4 regions of the Nocardia sp. NPDC006044 genome follow, and region 1 is predicted to be linked to each of the others. Evidence: riboswitches for the same ligand, from Rfam matches in the RefSeq annotation. Region 1 holds a riboswitch; each other region holds the start of a gene.
The links. A riboswitch is a leader RNA that binds a small molecule or an ion and turns the genes downstream of it on or off. The one in region 1 is predicted to bind S-adenosylmethionine.

Region 1 (3,429 bases):
AGCAACGCCGCGAGGAACGCGCCGCCTCGGTTGATCTCGCCCGGAATGTGCAGCGGCAGCAGCGGATTGGCCGAGCGCCGTTCGATCACCACGAACGCGATCAACAGCGCGGCACCGGCGATGAGCAGGCCGAGGGTGCTGCCGGCGAGCCAGCCGTCCTCGGCCGCGCGGCTGAAGCCGTAGACGATCGAGATCAGGCCGAGCGTCACGGTGACCGCGCCGGGCACGTCGTAGCCGCCGGTCCGCGGGGCGGGCACATCCCTGACCACCCAGGCCAGCGCGCCGACCAGGGCGAGCAACGCGATCGGGGTGTTCACCAGCAGGCACCAGCGCCACGAGGCGTACTCGGTGAGCGCGCCGCCGGCGATCAGGCCGAGCGCGGCGCCACCGGCGGAGATGCCGGCGAACACGCCGAACGCGGTGGCCCGCTCGCGCGCCTCGGTGAAGGTCACCGACAACAGCGACAACGCCGCGGGGGCGAGCAAGGCCGCGAACGCACCCTGGAGCGCGCGTCCGGCGAACATCTCCGCGCCGTTCTGCGCGAGACCGGCAAGTGCCGACGCGGCGGCGAAACCGACCAGGCCGACGATGAACATCCGGCGCCGGCCGAGGTAGTCGGCCAGCCGGCCGCCGAGCAGCAGCAGGCCGCCGAAGATCAGCGTGTAAGCGGTCAGCATCCACTGCTTGTTGCCGTCGCTGATGCCGAGGTCCTGCTGGGCGAAGGGCAGCGAAATGGTCACGATGGTGGCGTCCAGCACCACCATGAGCTGGGCCAATGCGATCACGCCGAGGGCGAACCAGCGTGCCGAACTGCCTTGTCTCTGGGGAACTTCTACCGCTTGCGCAGTGTCGGTCACGGTCATCTCCTCTTCGTTCGAACTCGGTGGCTATCCTGTCAGCAAGCGACATTTGGCGTCAAGAGCAAAATGTCGCAGTACGACATTTGGCGGTTAAAGACACGAAAACAACCGGTTGCGATAAGGTGGGAACATGCTCGAGTCAGCGACGCCGACGGGCGCGAGTGCCGCAGCGGACCCACATCCCGGCCTGCGCGAACGCAAGAAGCAGCAGACCCGGTTGCGGATCATCGAGGTCGGGCTGAACCTGTGCGACACACAGGGTTTCGACGCGACGACGGTCGAGCAGATCGCCAACGCCGCGGACGTCTCGCCGCGCACGATCAACCGGTACTTCGACAGCAAAGAGGACATCGTCCTCGGGCCGGTGCAGGACTTCGGCCAGGCCGTCGCGCAGGCGCTGCGCGAACTCCCGACCGGTGGCAACGAATTGGAATCGCTGCGTACGGCGTTCTTGCAGGTGATCGACCGAGCCGTCAGCGAACCCGGCGGCGGGCCGGTCTCGTTCCGGCAGTTCCAGCAGATGCAGCGGATCGTGCGCAGCAGTCCCGCGGTCAGCGCGCGCAGCATCGAGCACGCCGACAACAAGAACATCGCCATCGCCGCGGTGGTCGCCGAACGACTCGGCACCACGCCCTGCGCGCTGCCGGTGCGGCTGATCCTCGGCTCCTGGCAGCTCATCGGTCACCTCGCGATGGAATGCGGGGAGAGCATGTTCGACTACGACGATCTGCACGAGGCCGCGACCGCGGGACGCAACTCGTTCTGCGCGGCGTACGACGAGTTCGCCCGGATCTGCGGCGGCGCGCGGACCAGCACTTCCGGCTGAGTTCGCGGATAGGTTTCGGCCGTCGCGGGACGGCCGGTTATGATGCCCTCAGGTCATGAGTGCCAGCGCGAAGCCCCGGCTCGCTGGACGGCAACCCTCCAGCAGCGGTGGGGTGCTCCGGGTGATGACCGGGCTCTCGAAGGTCGAGAGCAAGCGCGCTTTCAGGAGGTTCCCGAAATGTGTTGTTGTCCTTCGCCCAAATCCCGATAACCCTCGTAGTTCTGGCGAACAACCCTTTTCTTTGGAGCAAAGCTCATGAGTGATTCCACCGTGCCCGCGGCCGACGTCGATCCCACCGCGCAGTGGTCCTTCGAGACCAAGCAGGTGCATGCGGGGCAGGCCCCCGACGGCACCACCGGCGCCCGGGCCCTGCCCATCTACCAGACCACCTCGTACGCCTTCCGCGACACCGACCACGCCGCGGCGCTGTTCGGACTCGCCGAACCGGGCAACATCTACACCCGGATCATGAACCCCACCCAGGACGTGGTCGAGCAGCGCGTGGCCGCGCTCGAGGGTGGTGTCGCGGCGCTGCTGCTGGCTTCCGGCCAGGCCGCGGAGACCTTCGCGATCCTGAACCTGGCGTCCTCGGGCGACCACATCGTGTCCAGCCCGCACCTCTACGGTGGCACCTACAACCTCTTCCACTACTCGCTGCCCAAGCTCGGCATCGAGGTGTCCTTCGTCGACGATCCCGACGACCTGGACCAGTGGCGGGCCGCGATCCGCCCGAACACCAAGGCGTTCTACGGCGAGACCATCGCCAACCCGAGCAGCGCGATCTTCGACATCCCCGGCATCTCCGCGATCGCGCACGAAGCCGGGCTGCCGCTGATCGTGGACAACACGGTGGCCACCCCGTACCTGATCCAGCCGCTGGCGCACGGCGCCGACATCGTCGTGCACTCGGCGACCAAGTACCTCGGCGGGCACGGTTCCGCGGTGGCCGGCGTGATCGTCGACGGCGGCAACTTCGACTGGACGGTGACCGACGCGCAGGGCCAGCCGCGCTTCCCCGGCTTCACCACGCCGGACCCGAGCTACCACGGTGCGGTGTTCGCCGATCTCGGCGCGCCCGCCTTCGCGCTCAAGGCGCGCGTGCAGTTGCTGCGCGACCTCGGTTCGGCCATCTCGCCGTTCAACGCGTTCCTGATCAGCCAGGGCATCGAGACGCTGAGCCTGCGGGTCGAGCGGCACGTGGCCAACGCCAAGGCGGTCGCCGAATTCCTGACCGAGCAGCCGGACGTCACCAAGGTGATCTACGCCGGTCTGCCGGATTCCCCGTGGTACGAGCGTGCGCGGCAGCTGGCGCCGAAGGGGCCCGGCGCGATCGTCGCCTTCGAACTGCGCGGCGGTGTCGATGCGGGCAAGAAGTTCGTGGACGGATTAACCCTGCACAGCCATGTGGCTAACATCGGAGATGTGCGCTCCCTCGTGATTCATCCCGCGTCGACCACACACTCACAGCTGACGCCCGAAGAGCAACTGCTCGCCGGCGTCACCCCGGGTCTGGTGCGCTTGGCGGTGGGCATCGAGGGAATCGACGACATCCTGAGCGACCTGCGTGCCGGTTTCGCGGCGGCGGCGACGTGACGTTGAGTACCGAACCGAGTTTCGCCCGTTCGTCCGGGGTGGCCCTGCCACCCCCGGACGGGCGGCTCGGCATCATCGCCATCGGGGATATCACGCTGGAGAGCGGCGCGGTCGTCCCGCAGGTCCACCTCGCCGTGCAGCGCTGGGGCG
Region 2 (3,429 bases), on a different contig from region 1:
TGCCCGGGATGCCCAGCGCGCGGTCGGCATTGGCGCCGGTGGAGAAGATCACCGCGTCGTAGAAGGTGCGCAGGTCATCGAGGGTGATGTCGGTGCCGTAATCGATATTGCCGAGCAGGCGGACCTGCGGCTTGTCCAGCACCTTGTGCAGGGCGGTGATGATGCCCTTGATCCGCGGGTGGTCCGGCGCGACGCCGTAGCGGATCAGCCCGAACGGCGCGGGCATGCGCTCGAACAGGTCGATGCTCACCTCGGCATCCGACTTCATCAGGGCGTCGGCGGCATAGATTCCCGCGGGCCCGGCGCCGACGATGGCGATGCGGAGCGGGCGGTCAGCTGCACTCTGGTCGGTCATCTTTACGCGCACCCTTATGGTCGAGAACAAATTAACGGCGTCTTGCTTAGCCTAGGCTAAGTTACGCGCTGGCTGGTTGCACCTGACGGCGCGGACACTGCGGTTGTCGGCTCGTGGCCACCTCAGTCGCGGCTATGACAGCAGGCCGCAGTCTCGCGATTCTATCGGTGGCGGCCACGGCCGCCCTCGGCGGTGCGAGAACTGAATGGATGCCACCCTAGGCGTTCTGTCCGGGCTACCCGATCTCGCGGCGTCGACTCCCGCGCGGGACACCGGCCTTCGCCGGGTGTGGCGCCCCCGGTGGGGTCGAGCGTCGGATAGCCCTGCCGACCAGGGATCATCGTGGCATGAGCGATCAGGAGTCACCCGCCGAAGACGAGGTCATCACGGTCGATCAGACCGACAAGCGTTCCGTGGCACCGTTCGTCGCCGCGGCCGTCCTCGCGGTCATCGTGCTCGGCGCGATCATCATCGGCGGGGTCGTGTCGCCCGCTGAGAAAAATGTCACAGATTCCGACCGGATCGCCGCCGCGGTGCGCAACTTCGTCGACGGGTCCAACAACACCGACCTGGTGCCCCCACCTGGTGCGGGCTGCCCGGGCTTCGATCCGAAACGCTCCCCGCTCGCCGGGCGCTCCGGCGGCGGAAAGACCGTGGAATTCATCGAACTCGTCGATCCGCAGCGCGACGGCGACCGGGCGAAGGCCACGGTCACCACCAAGGTCGACGGCGACGAGCAGACTTCCACCTGGAATCTGACTCGCTCCGGCGACAAATGGCTGGTCTGTAATTGAGCATTCTCATACCGTGAGCAGCCATTTGACAGGGTGACCCTCGTCCAGGCAATCTCAGCGGAAGGTCATGAGAACCAGTGTCAAGCCCCGGCAATACTGGTCGGCAACCCTCCTCCGCGGTGGGGTGCTCCGGGTGACGACCTGGCCGCGCGTCAAACCCGAGCGCGGCAAGTGCGGATTCTAGGAGGGTCCAGATGAGTTATGCCGGTGACATCACCCCGCAGCAGGCTTGGGATCTGTTGCGCGACAATCCCGAAGCCGTCCTGGTCGACGTGCGCACCGAGGCCGAGTGGAAGTTCGTCGGCGTGCCCGACACCAGCTCGATCGAGCGCCCGACCGTACTGATCGAGTGGGTCGATTCGACCGGGTCGCGCAACGGCGAGTTCACCGAGCAGCTGGTCACGGCGCTCGACGGGCACAACCCGGAGGCGCCGGTGATCTTCCTCTGTCGCTCCGGCCAGCGCTCGATCGGCGCGGCGATCGCCTCGACCCAGGCCGGGTTCGGCACCTCGTACAACGTGCTCGAGGGCTTCGAGGGCCCGCTCGACGCGGACGGACATCGCGGCGGCGCCGGCTGGCGCGCCCTCGGCCTGCCCTGGCGGCAGTCATGAGTAGCTGCTGTTCGGTGGACGCGTTGTCGCGGAGCTCTGTCGTCGGGAGGCAGTCGTGATCACAGGTGGTGCGTTCGACAAGCCGCTGCCCGAGGGTGTCGGCGCGGCGACCCTCGGCGTGCGAGGGGGGTTGCGCCGCTCCGGTTTCGAGGAAACCTCGGAGGCGCTGTACCTGACCTCCGGTTTCGTCTACGAGAGCGCGGAGGCCGCCGAGGCCGCGTTCACCGGGGACGTGGAGCATTTCGTCTACTCCCGCTACGGCAACCCGACGGTCGCCATGTTCGAGGAGCGGATGCGGCTGCTCGACGGCGCCGAGGCGTGCTTCGCGACCGCGAGCGGAATGTCCGCGGTCTTCACCGCGCTGGGCGCGCTGCTCGGCGCCGGTGATCGACTTGTGGCCGCGCGCAGCCTGTTCGGGTCCTGCTTCGTGGTGTGCAACGAGATCCTGCCGCGCTGGGGCGTGGAGACCGTCTTCGTCGACGGCGAGGATCTGGATCAATGGGAGCAGGCGCTGTCGGTGCCCACCCAGGCCGTGTTCTTCGAGACGCCGGCCAACCCCATGCAGACCCTCGTCGACGTGCGCCGGGTCACCGAGCTCGCGCATGCCGCGGGCGCGAAGGTGGTGCTGGACAACGTCTTTGCCACCCCATTGCTGCAACGCGGTTTCGAGCTGGGCGCCGACGTGGTCGTCTATTCCGGCACCAAGCACATCGATGGCCAGGGCCGGGTGCTCGGCGGCGCGATCCTCGGCGCGAAGGATTACATCGACGGCCCGGTGAAAACGCTGATGCGCCATACCGGTCCGGCGCTGAGCCCGTTCAACGCGTGGACGCTGCTCAAGGGTTTGGAGACGATGCCGTTGCGCGTGCGGCATTCGACCGAGTCCGCGTTGCGCATAGCCCGCTTCCTGGAGACCAGCACCTCGGTCAGCTGGGTGAAATACCCGTTCCTGGAATCACATCCGCAACACGACCTGGCCACCGGCCAGATGAGCGCCGGCGGTACCGTGGTCACCTTCGAGCTGAACGCGCCTGCGCACGAGGCGAAGAAGCGCGCCTTCGAAGTGCTCAACCGCCTGCGCATCATCGATATCTCGAACAACCTCGGCGACGCCAAGTCGCTGATCACCCACCCCGCCACCACAACTCATCGCGCGATGGGCCCGGAAGGCCGAGCCACCATCGGCCTCTCCGACGGCGTGGTCCGCATCTCCGTCGGCCTCGAGGACGTCGAGGACCTTCTCGCCGACCTCGACCACGCCCTGAGCTAGCCACGAAAAAGGCTCCGCCCGTTCGTATCCGGAACGGGCGGAGCCTTTCTCGTGGGATCAGCCCAGTGCGCGCAGGCGCGGCGCGAGGTCGCGCTGGAACAGGTCGAGGAAGCGGCGCTGGTCGTGGCCGGGGGCGTGGAAGACCAGGTGGTTGAGGCCGGCGTCGAGGTAGGGCTTGATCAGGTCGACGGCCTGGTCGGGGTCGCTGGCGACGATCCAGCGCTTGGCGATCTGCTCGATCGGGAGGGCGTCGGCGGCGGCCTCCATCTCGATCGGGTCGGTGATGCTGTGCTTCTGTTCCGGGGTCAGGCTCAGCGGGGCCCAGAAGCGGGTGTTCTCCAGTGCCAGTTCGGGATCGGTGTCGTAGGAGATCTTGATCTCGATCATCCGGTCGATGTC
Region 3 (3,429 bases), on a different contig from region 1:
TCCGACACGATCGCCGCGACGAACCGGCGATTGCCGAACAGCGCGGGGTCGATCAACGGATTCGCCGCCCGCCGCTCGGCGGCAATTCCGGCCGCCACGGCCGTGACCAGCACGATCGCGGCGATCAGCACCCACGGCGACAACCAGCCACGCAGGTCGCCCAGCACGAAGATGCCGACCGCCGATACCACGGCGAACGCGACCACGACCTGCCCGGCCCAATCGGTCCCGCCGCCGGGGTCAGGCGCCACCCGCGGGACCGCGACCGCGATCGCGATCAAGGCGGCGACACCGAGTGGAATATTGATCCAGAAGATCGACTGCCAGCCGAGGCTCGGCACCAGCAGGCCGCCGAGCACCGGACCGATGGCCAGCCCGAGCCCGTTCACCGAATACAACCAGCCGATCGCCTTCCCTCGATCACCCGGTGGGAAAAGCGATTCCACCAAGGTCGAGGTGCTCGTGTACAGCACGGCACAGGCCGCGCCCTGGACGAACCGCGCGACGAGCAGCACCCCGATCGACCACGACACCGCCGCACCCGCGGACGCGACCACGAACAGCCCGAGCCCGAACAGCAACACCTTTCGCCGGCCGAGCCGATCGGCCACCCGGCCGGCCGTCACCATGAACATCGACAACGCCATCAGGAAGACGCCGAGCGTCAGCTCCGTATTCGACGCTCCCGCACGCAGATCCGCGCCGATGGCGGGCAACGCGGTGGTGACGATGGTCAGGTCGACGCACCCGAGAAACGACGCCACCGCCAGTCCGGTGAACCCGATGGCCCGCCGCCGCGCGGGCAGCTCGGCGGTCACTGGCCGCCCTCCGCGGCAGTCAGCGCCGACTTGCGCTTCTTGAACCGCAGCGGCAGCCAGGCGACCCGGTCCGGATGCTCCGGCTCGACGAACAGCTCCCGCGTGCGTCCCATCGCGGCGGAGATCTTCTGCGGGTAGATCACATAGTCGAAACCCTCGTGCGCCCACAGCGGTATGATGATCGGGCATTCCTCCAAAAGATATGCGCGGCAAGACTTCCTGACCTGATCCTGATTGACTTCCGGTTCGCGCGAGAGCCGCCGCTCGATGAACCGGTCGATGGTGCTGTCGATGGCGTGCCGATACGGTTCGTCGGTCTCGTAGGCCTGCTCGATCGCGTCGTACAGATCGCCGTAGCGCGGATGGGAAAGTGCGAAGTCCCAGCGCAATATGTTTGTCGGGCAATTGATCTGGTCAATGTAACCGATATTGCGGGCGATCCACTGGTCGCCGGCGATGCGCGCCCGCGCATGCCGATCGATATCGGTTCCGCCGCTGAGGTTGTGGCGTTGCAGGGTGTCCGCGACCGCGATGGCGCAGCGGCCGAAGTTCGACCGGTTGATCAGATCACCCCCGTCTCTCGAGCGGGCTCCAGGTGTCGGTGGAGCCCGCGCTTGCCCGGGCCGCATCACGCGGCTCGGCCTGGTCTTGACCCGGGGCACCCCGCCGCGGTTGGAGGGTTGCCGGCCAGCTAGCCGGGGACTTGACGCTGGCACTCTTGACCTGACTCGAGCGTGCCGCACGCCAGAAGCGTTGTCACGCTTTTGAATCGTGCTGAGTTATGTACCCGGTCCGTCCGCGTGGCGGGTGAATTCAGCTGCCACGCAAGCCCAGTCCGCGCAGTTCCAGCGCCGCCAGTGCACGGACCGTGTCGTCGTCGCCGCGCCGCCACGCGGCCACCACATCCGTGTCGATCCGATTGAGTGTGCGCAGTGGTTGATTGGTGAGCGCGCGCAAGGCGAGCAGGTCTTGTCCGCCCCGCACGGTGCGCAGCGATACCGCCGCGGCGGCTCTTCGGATCCAGCGCAGCCGCAGGGGTAGCCAGACGAACAGGACGAGCCCGAGTGGGACGATCAGCAGGCCGATCGCGAGGGCCATGGCCAGATCGTTGGTGAGCGCCTGCTGATCGTGTCCGGCCTCGGCCATCGAGCGGGCGGCGCCCGCGGCCCGCTCGAACGGTGAGGTCAGGTCGTCGCCGACCACCGGAACCCGGCCCACCTTGCGGCCGACGTCACCGAGGCTGTCGGCGAGGCCGCCACCCGCGCCCTCCAGCTTCTGCCCGGGAACCGCGAGCTTCCGCACCAGGTCGTGCAGCCAGAGCGCGGCCCTGATCGAGCCGTACACCCACGCCGTCACCAGGAGGTCCGTCACCATTTGCCGGGCGGCGACGGGAGCCCGATCGGCGTAAATCTTCACGGATCCAGAATCCTCGGTCCGCTCAGTGAAAACAGGGCTTTCGCGTTCGATCGAGCGGGGGCGAAGCTGGACCAGCATCTGCCCGGCGCGGCCCGCGCCCGACGACGAAGGAGCTCGCCGATGGCCATCCGTTCGCTGGACGACGCGCTCGGTGCGGTGACCGAACTCGCGCCCATCGCGCGGCAGTACAGCCAGAAGGCCGAGGACGACCGTGATCTTCCGGCCGACGTGGTCGATGCCATCGCGGCCACGGGTCTGTGGGGCGTGTTCGCCCCGACCGGCGTCGGTGGCAGCGGTCTGATCGGGCTCGACGAGGCCTTCGAGATCGTGCGGGCGATCGCCTACGCGGACACGAGCACGGCATGGAGTCTGTTCATCTGTGCGACGGCGCCGGCCATCGTGGCGTCGAAACTGCCTGCCGCCGGTGTCGAAGCGGTCTTGGCCGAGGGGGTCGGGCCGATGTCGCTCGTCTTCGGCCCGAATGGCCGGAGCACGCCCACCGATGGCGGGTTCCGGGTCACCGGGCGGTGGCCGTTCGCCAGCGGAATCGGTTATGCCGGTTGGGTTATGGCGAACACCGTCGTGCTCGACGCGGACGGCGCGCCGAAGGCGGGCGCCGATGGGTCACCCGAACTCGTCTCGGTCGTCGTGCCCACCGAGGAGGTGAGCATCATCGACGACTGGCACGTGGCCGGCTTACGCGGCACGGGCTCGATGAGTTTCGCGCTCGACGACGTGTATGTGCCTGCGCGCCGGACCTTTCCGTTCTACGCGCCCGGCTCGCTCGCGGACGCGAAGTATCGGCTCCCGTTGTTCAGTCTGCTCGCGCCCGGGTTCGCCGGGGTCGCGATCGGCACCGCCGAACACGCGCTCGACGAGGTGCTCGCCGTGCTGCCGACGCGGGTCGGGCCGCCGAAATTCCAGCCCGCGTCCGAGGATCCGGTGATCCAGCGGACGGTCGGCCGGGCACAGGCCGCTATCCGGGCCGCGCGCGAGTCGACGCGAGCGGTGTTCGATACCTATGTCGACCGGCGGCTGCGCGGCGAGGACCTGAGCCGGCTCGCGGTGGCCGACCGTTGCGAGCTGCACCAGCAAGCGGTATGGGCCGCCGATACCTGCCGCGCCGCCGTCGACGACCTGTTCCGCATCGCCGGTGCGAGCTCGATCTACGAATCGAGCCCGATCCAGCGGCTCT
Region 4 (3,429 bases), on a different contig from region 1:
GGATAACGCCGGCCTACGGAACCTCGGTGATTCCGACCGTCGGCAGGAAGAAGCAGGACTTGCCGCCGTTCTCGACCGTGCCGAAGACCGCCGCGAGCACGGTGCCCTGCCCGGTGTCGACCGGAACGGCGCGCACGCCGCCCATCGGGAGGGCCGCGAAGAAGAAGTCCTGGATCGCCCGTTCGGCGATGGGGCGCAGCGCGATCGGCACCTCGGCCGGGATCATCGCGCGCAGGATGGTGGACAGCGGGCCCATCGACGCGAGTCCGCCGCGGCCGCTGGTCACGTTCAGCCAGGCCACCTGCATGCCGGTGGTGTCCGGTCCGTCCTGGTTCAGGCCGTAGGGGACGAAGGTGAACATGGTCTGCCCGGCCTTGACGGCGGACAGGTCGAGGCCGGGGATGGTGACCGAGGTCTTGGGCCACGGACCCGGCACCGCGCCGGCCACGGCCGGGGCCAGGCCGAGGGAGTTGCCGTTGAGGCAGTACGCGGCCGCGGTCGGGTAGAGGAACGGTTGCATGCCGAACGCGCGCAGGCCGTCGATGGCGGCGTTGTAGACGCCGAACAGATCACCGGGTGCGACGGCGCCGGTCTGCCCGGAACGGTCGGTGACCACCGGCGGAACCGGGGCGGCGGGCGAATTCGGGGCCGCGCCCGCGGACGGGGCCGCGAGCGCCAGCGCGACCGAGCAGGTCGCGACAGCGGACAATACGGTCAGACGGCGCGCTACGGCCATGGAGACCTCTTCTCATCGTCGACGCAATCGAAGGTTGACGGTACTCCGGCTAACGCCCTGAACTGGCATTATTGCCTGCGGCAAGCTATCGGCGTGTCCCCAGGGCCGCACCGCCGACGCCCAGTTCGCGGGGTCCGTACCCCGCGGACGGCGGTAGGCCGTATGCTGCTTCCCGGCGGAGCCGCCCGAGTCCGTGAGCGCCCGCCCCGCGAAGTCGACCGACCCCGAACAGACTGCGCCAGCGCATATTCGGCTATCCGACCTACCCGGCAAACCGGGCTGCGGCAAGATCTACGCTCACGATGATTGCTTCCCTTGCCTAAGGGTTCTCCTGCTGGGCATGATAATTCGGCTCGACCCTGACATCGTCCGATGTCCGGAGCGGCGACAACCATCCAGAGCGACCGAGAGACCTGGCTCGTCGACGTCGCAGCAACCCCCCGGTTCACCGGGTGCGGGTGCTTCCGCCGGGACCGATGGAGGAGAACCGAAATGCGAATCGCCGCTGCCCGAGGCACCCGTTGGGGCCGCCGACACATCGACCAATGCAAGGTGACCTCCGCGAGCTGTCGGGTCTGACCCGCAGCCAGTTCGTTGCACCCGTCGCTGGCCGGGTGGTGTGACCGCGGCCCGATGTGGCGCGGTCTCGTTCGTTCTTCCGAAGGACTTCGACATGAGTGCATTTATTGCACCCGATGCCGTCGACAAGGCCGGTGGCCGATCCGAACCAGTGCTCGAGGCGGCGCCGGACGAATCCGCGGCGCCGACGACGGACTCCGCGCCGAAGGTGGCCAAGCAGTGGCACCCGTGGCGCTGGGTGATCAGCGCCGTCGCGCTCATCCTGCTGGCTCAGTTCGTGCACGGCCTGGTCACCAACCCCGGGTGGGACTGGCCGACGTTCGCGAAGTACATCACCGCGAAGTCGGTGCTGGCCTCGCTGAAGGTGACGCTGGAGCTCACCGCCTGGGGCACCGCGCTCGGCTTCCTGCTCGGCACCGCGCTGGCTATCGCGCGGCTGTCGAACAATCCGGTGCTGCGGGTGATCTCGTGGTGCTACATCTGGGCGTTCCGCTCGATTCCGCTCATCGTGCAGCTGCTGTTCTGGTTCAACATCGCCTACCTGTACAACACGCTCTCGGTCGGAATCCCGTTCGGCCCCTCGTTTTTCACCTTCGAGGTGAACGGCGTGATCAGCGGGTTCACCGCGGCGGTGATCGGGCTCGCGTTGCATCAGGCGGCGTATTCGGCCGAGATCATCCGCGCGGGCATCATCTCCGTCGACGCCGGTCAGCTCGAAGCGGCTGCCGCGCTGGGCATTCCGAAGGTGCGCCAATTCCGCTCGATCGTGGTCCCGCAGGCCATGCGCTCGATCCTGCCCAACGCGACCAACGAGGTGATCAGCCTGTTCAAGGGCACCTCGATCGTGTCGGTGATGGCCATTGCCGAGCTGTTCTACCAGGTTCAGGTGATCTACGGCCGCAACGGCCGGGTGGTGCCGCTGCTGCTGGTCGCCACCGCCTGGTACATCGTGCTCACCACCGTTCTCTCGGTGGCGCAGTACTACATCGAGCGCCACTACGCCAAGGGCACCCAGCGCACGCCACCGCCGTCGCCCGCCCAGCGGGCCTGGCAGAAGCTGCGCGAGATCGCCGATTCCGGTTCCACCGCACCGCGAGGAGCGACCCGATGAGCACCGCACTCGCCGTCGAGGTCCGCGGCGTCCGCAAATCCTATGGCGCACACGAGGTCCTGCGCGGCGTCGACCTGACCGTGCGCTCCGGCGAGGTGGTCACGGTGATCGGCCCGTCCGGTTCGGGCAAGTCCACGCTGCTGCGGGTGGTCAACCACCTGGAGTCGCTGGACGCCGGCACCGTGCACATCGACGGTGAACTGATCGGATATCGGCTGCGCCGCAACACGTTGCACGCGCTGCCCGACCGCGAGGTGCGCAAGCAGCGCTCCCACATCGGGTTCGTCTTCCAGCAGTTCAACCTGTTCCCGCATCTGACCGTACTCGACAACGTCACCATCGCACCGCTTTCCGCGCAGCGCCGCGACCGCAAGGAGATCGAGGCCGAGGCGCGCGTGCTGCTGAACCGGGTCGGCATCGGCGAGCTGGCCGACGCCTACCCGCGCAGGCTCTCCGGCGGGCAGCAGCAACGAGTGGCGATCGCCCGGGCACTTGCCCTGCGCCCCAGGGTGATCCTGTTCGACGAGCCGACCTCCGCGCTGGACCCCGAACTCGTCGGCGAGGTCCTGGATGTGATCCGCGATCTCGCGCACGGCGGCACCGCGCTGGTGATCGTCACCCACGAGATCGGCTTCGCCCGCGAAATCGCCGACACCGTGGTGTTTCTCGACGCCGGCGCGATCGTCGAGCAGGGTCCGCCCGAGGCCGTCCTCGACCATCCCGAACACCCGCGCACCCGCGCCTTCCTTTCCCGAGTCCGTTGATGAACAGGTATCCGATGAAGCTCTCCGCCCTGGCCACCGCCGCCGCGACCGCGGTCGTACTGCTGGCCACCGGCTGCACCGATCCCGAAGCGGAGTCCGCGGCCCAGCCCGCCGGTGCGATCACCTTCGACCTCTCCGCCGCCCAGACCGGCCGGGTGCGCGCCGCCAAGGTGGACAGCATCGCCGCCGAAGTGCCGCAAGCCATCCGCGATCGCGGCACCCTCGTGGTGACCGGCGCG

Region 2: linked by a shared signal. The riboswitch ahead of ACFYO1_RS22280 (rhodanese-like domain-containing protein) and the one ahead of ACFYO1_RS38130 (bifunctional o-acetylhomoserine/o-acetylserine sulfhydrylase) in region 1 are both predicted to bind S-adenosylmethionine.
Region 3: linked by a shared signal. The riboswitch ahead of ACFYO1_RS14705 (tRNA-dependent cyclodipeptide synthase) and the one ahead of ACFYO1_RS38130 (bifunctional o-acetylhomoserine/o-acetylserine sulfhydrylase) in region 1 are both predicted to bind S-adenosylmethionine.
Region 4: linked by a shared signal. The riboswitch ahead of ACFYO1_RS25545 (amino acid ABC transporter permease) and the one ahead of ACFYO1_RS38130 (bifunctional o-acetylhomoserine/o-acetylserine sulfhydrylase) in region 1 are both predicted to bind S-adenosylmethionine.

The regions. Positions count from the first base shown of each region.
Region 1 is NZ_JBIAID010000005.1:436,490-439,918, reverse strand. It holds gene ACFYO1_RS38140 (MFS transporter) at 1-863, opposite strand, end outside; gene ACFYO1_RS38135 (TetR/AcrR family transcriptional regulator) at 991-1,686, shown strand; SAM riboswitch class IV at 1,738-1,848, shown strand; gene ACFYO1_RS38130 (bifunctional o-acetylhomoserine/o-acetylserine sulfhydrylase) at 1,942-3,279, shown strand; gene ACFYO1_RS38125 (homoserine O-acetyltransferase) at 3,318-3,429, shown strand, end outside.
Region 2 is NZ_JBIAID010000002.1:1,026,947-1,030,375, reverse strand. It holds gene ACFYO1_RS22290 (FAD-dependent oxidoreductase) at 1-355, opposite strand, end outside; gene ACFYO1_RS22285 (hypothetical protein) at 703-1,149, shown strand; SAM riboswitch class IV at 1,213-1,329, shown strand; gene ACFYO1_RS22280 (rhodanese-like domain-containing protein) at 1,344-1,760, shown strand; gene ACFYO1_RS22275 (O-succinylhomoserine sulfhydrylase) at 1,816-3,030, shown strand; gene fgd (glucose-6-phosphate dehydrogenase (coenzyme-F420)) at 3,088-3,429, opposite strand, start outside.
Region 3 is NZ_JBIAID010000001.1:3,240,888-3,244,316, forward strand. It holds gene ACFYO1_RS14700 (MFS transporter) at 1-818, opposite strand, end outside; gene ACFYO1_RS14705 (tRNA-dependent cyclodipeptide synthase) at 815-1,447, opposite strand; SAM riboswitch class IV at 1,424-1,542, opposite strand; gene ACFYO1_RS14710 (hypothetical protein) at 1,632-2,234, opposite strand; gene ACFYO1_RS14715 (acyl-CoA dehydrogenase family protein) at 2,355-3,429, shown strand, end outside.
Region 4 is NZ_JBIAID010000003.1:189,881-193,309, forward strand. It holds gene ACFYO1_RS25540 (hypothetical protein) at 14-736, opposite strand; SAM riboswitch class I at 1,125-1,219, shown strand; gene ACFYO1_RS25545 (amino acid ABC transporter permease) at 1,410-2,426, shown strand; gene ACFYO1_RS25550 (amino acid ABC transporter ATP-binding protein) at 2,423-3,190, shown strand; gene ACFYO1_RS25555 (ABC transporter substrate-binding protein) at 3,190-3,429, shown strand, end outside.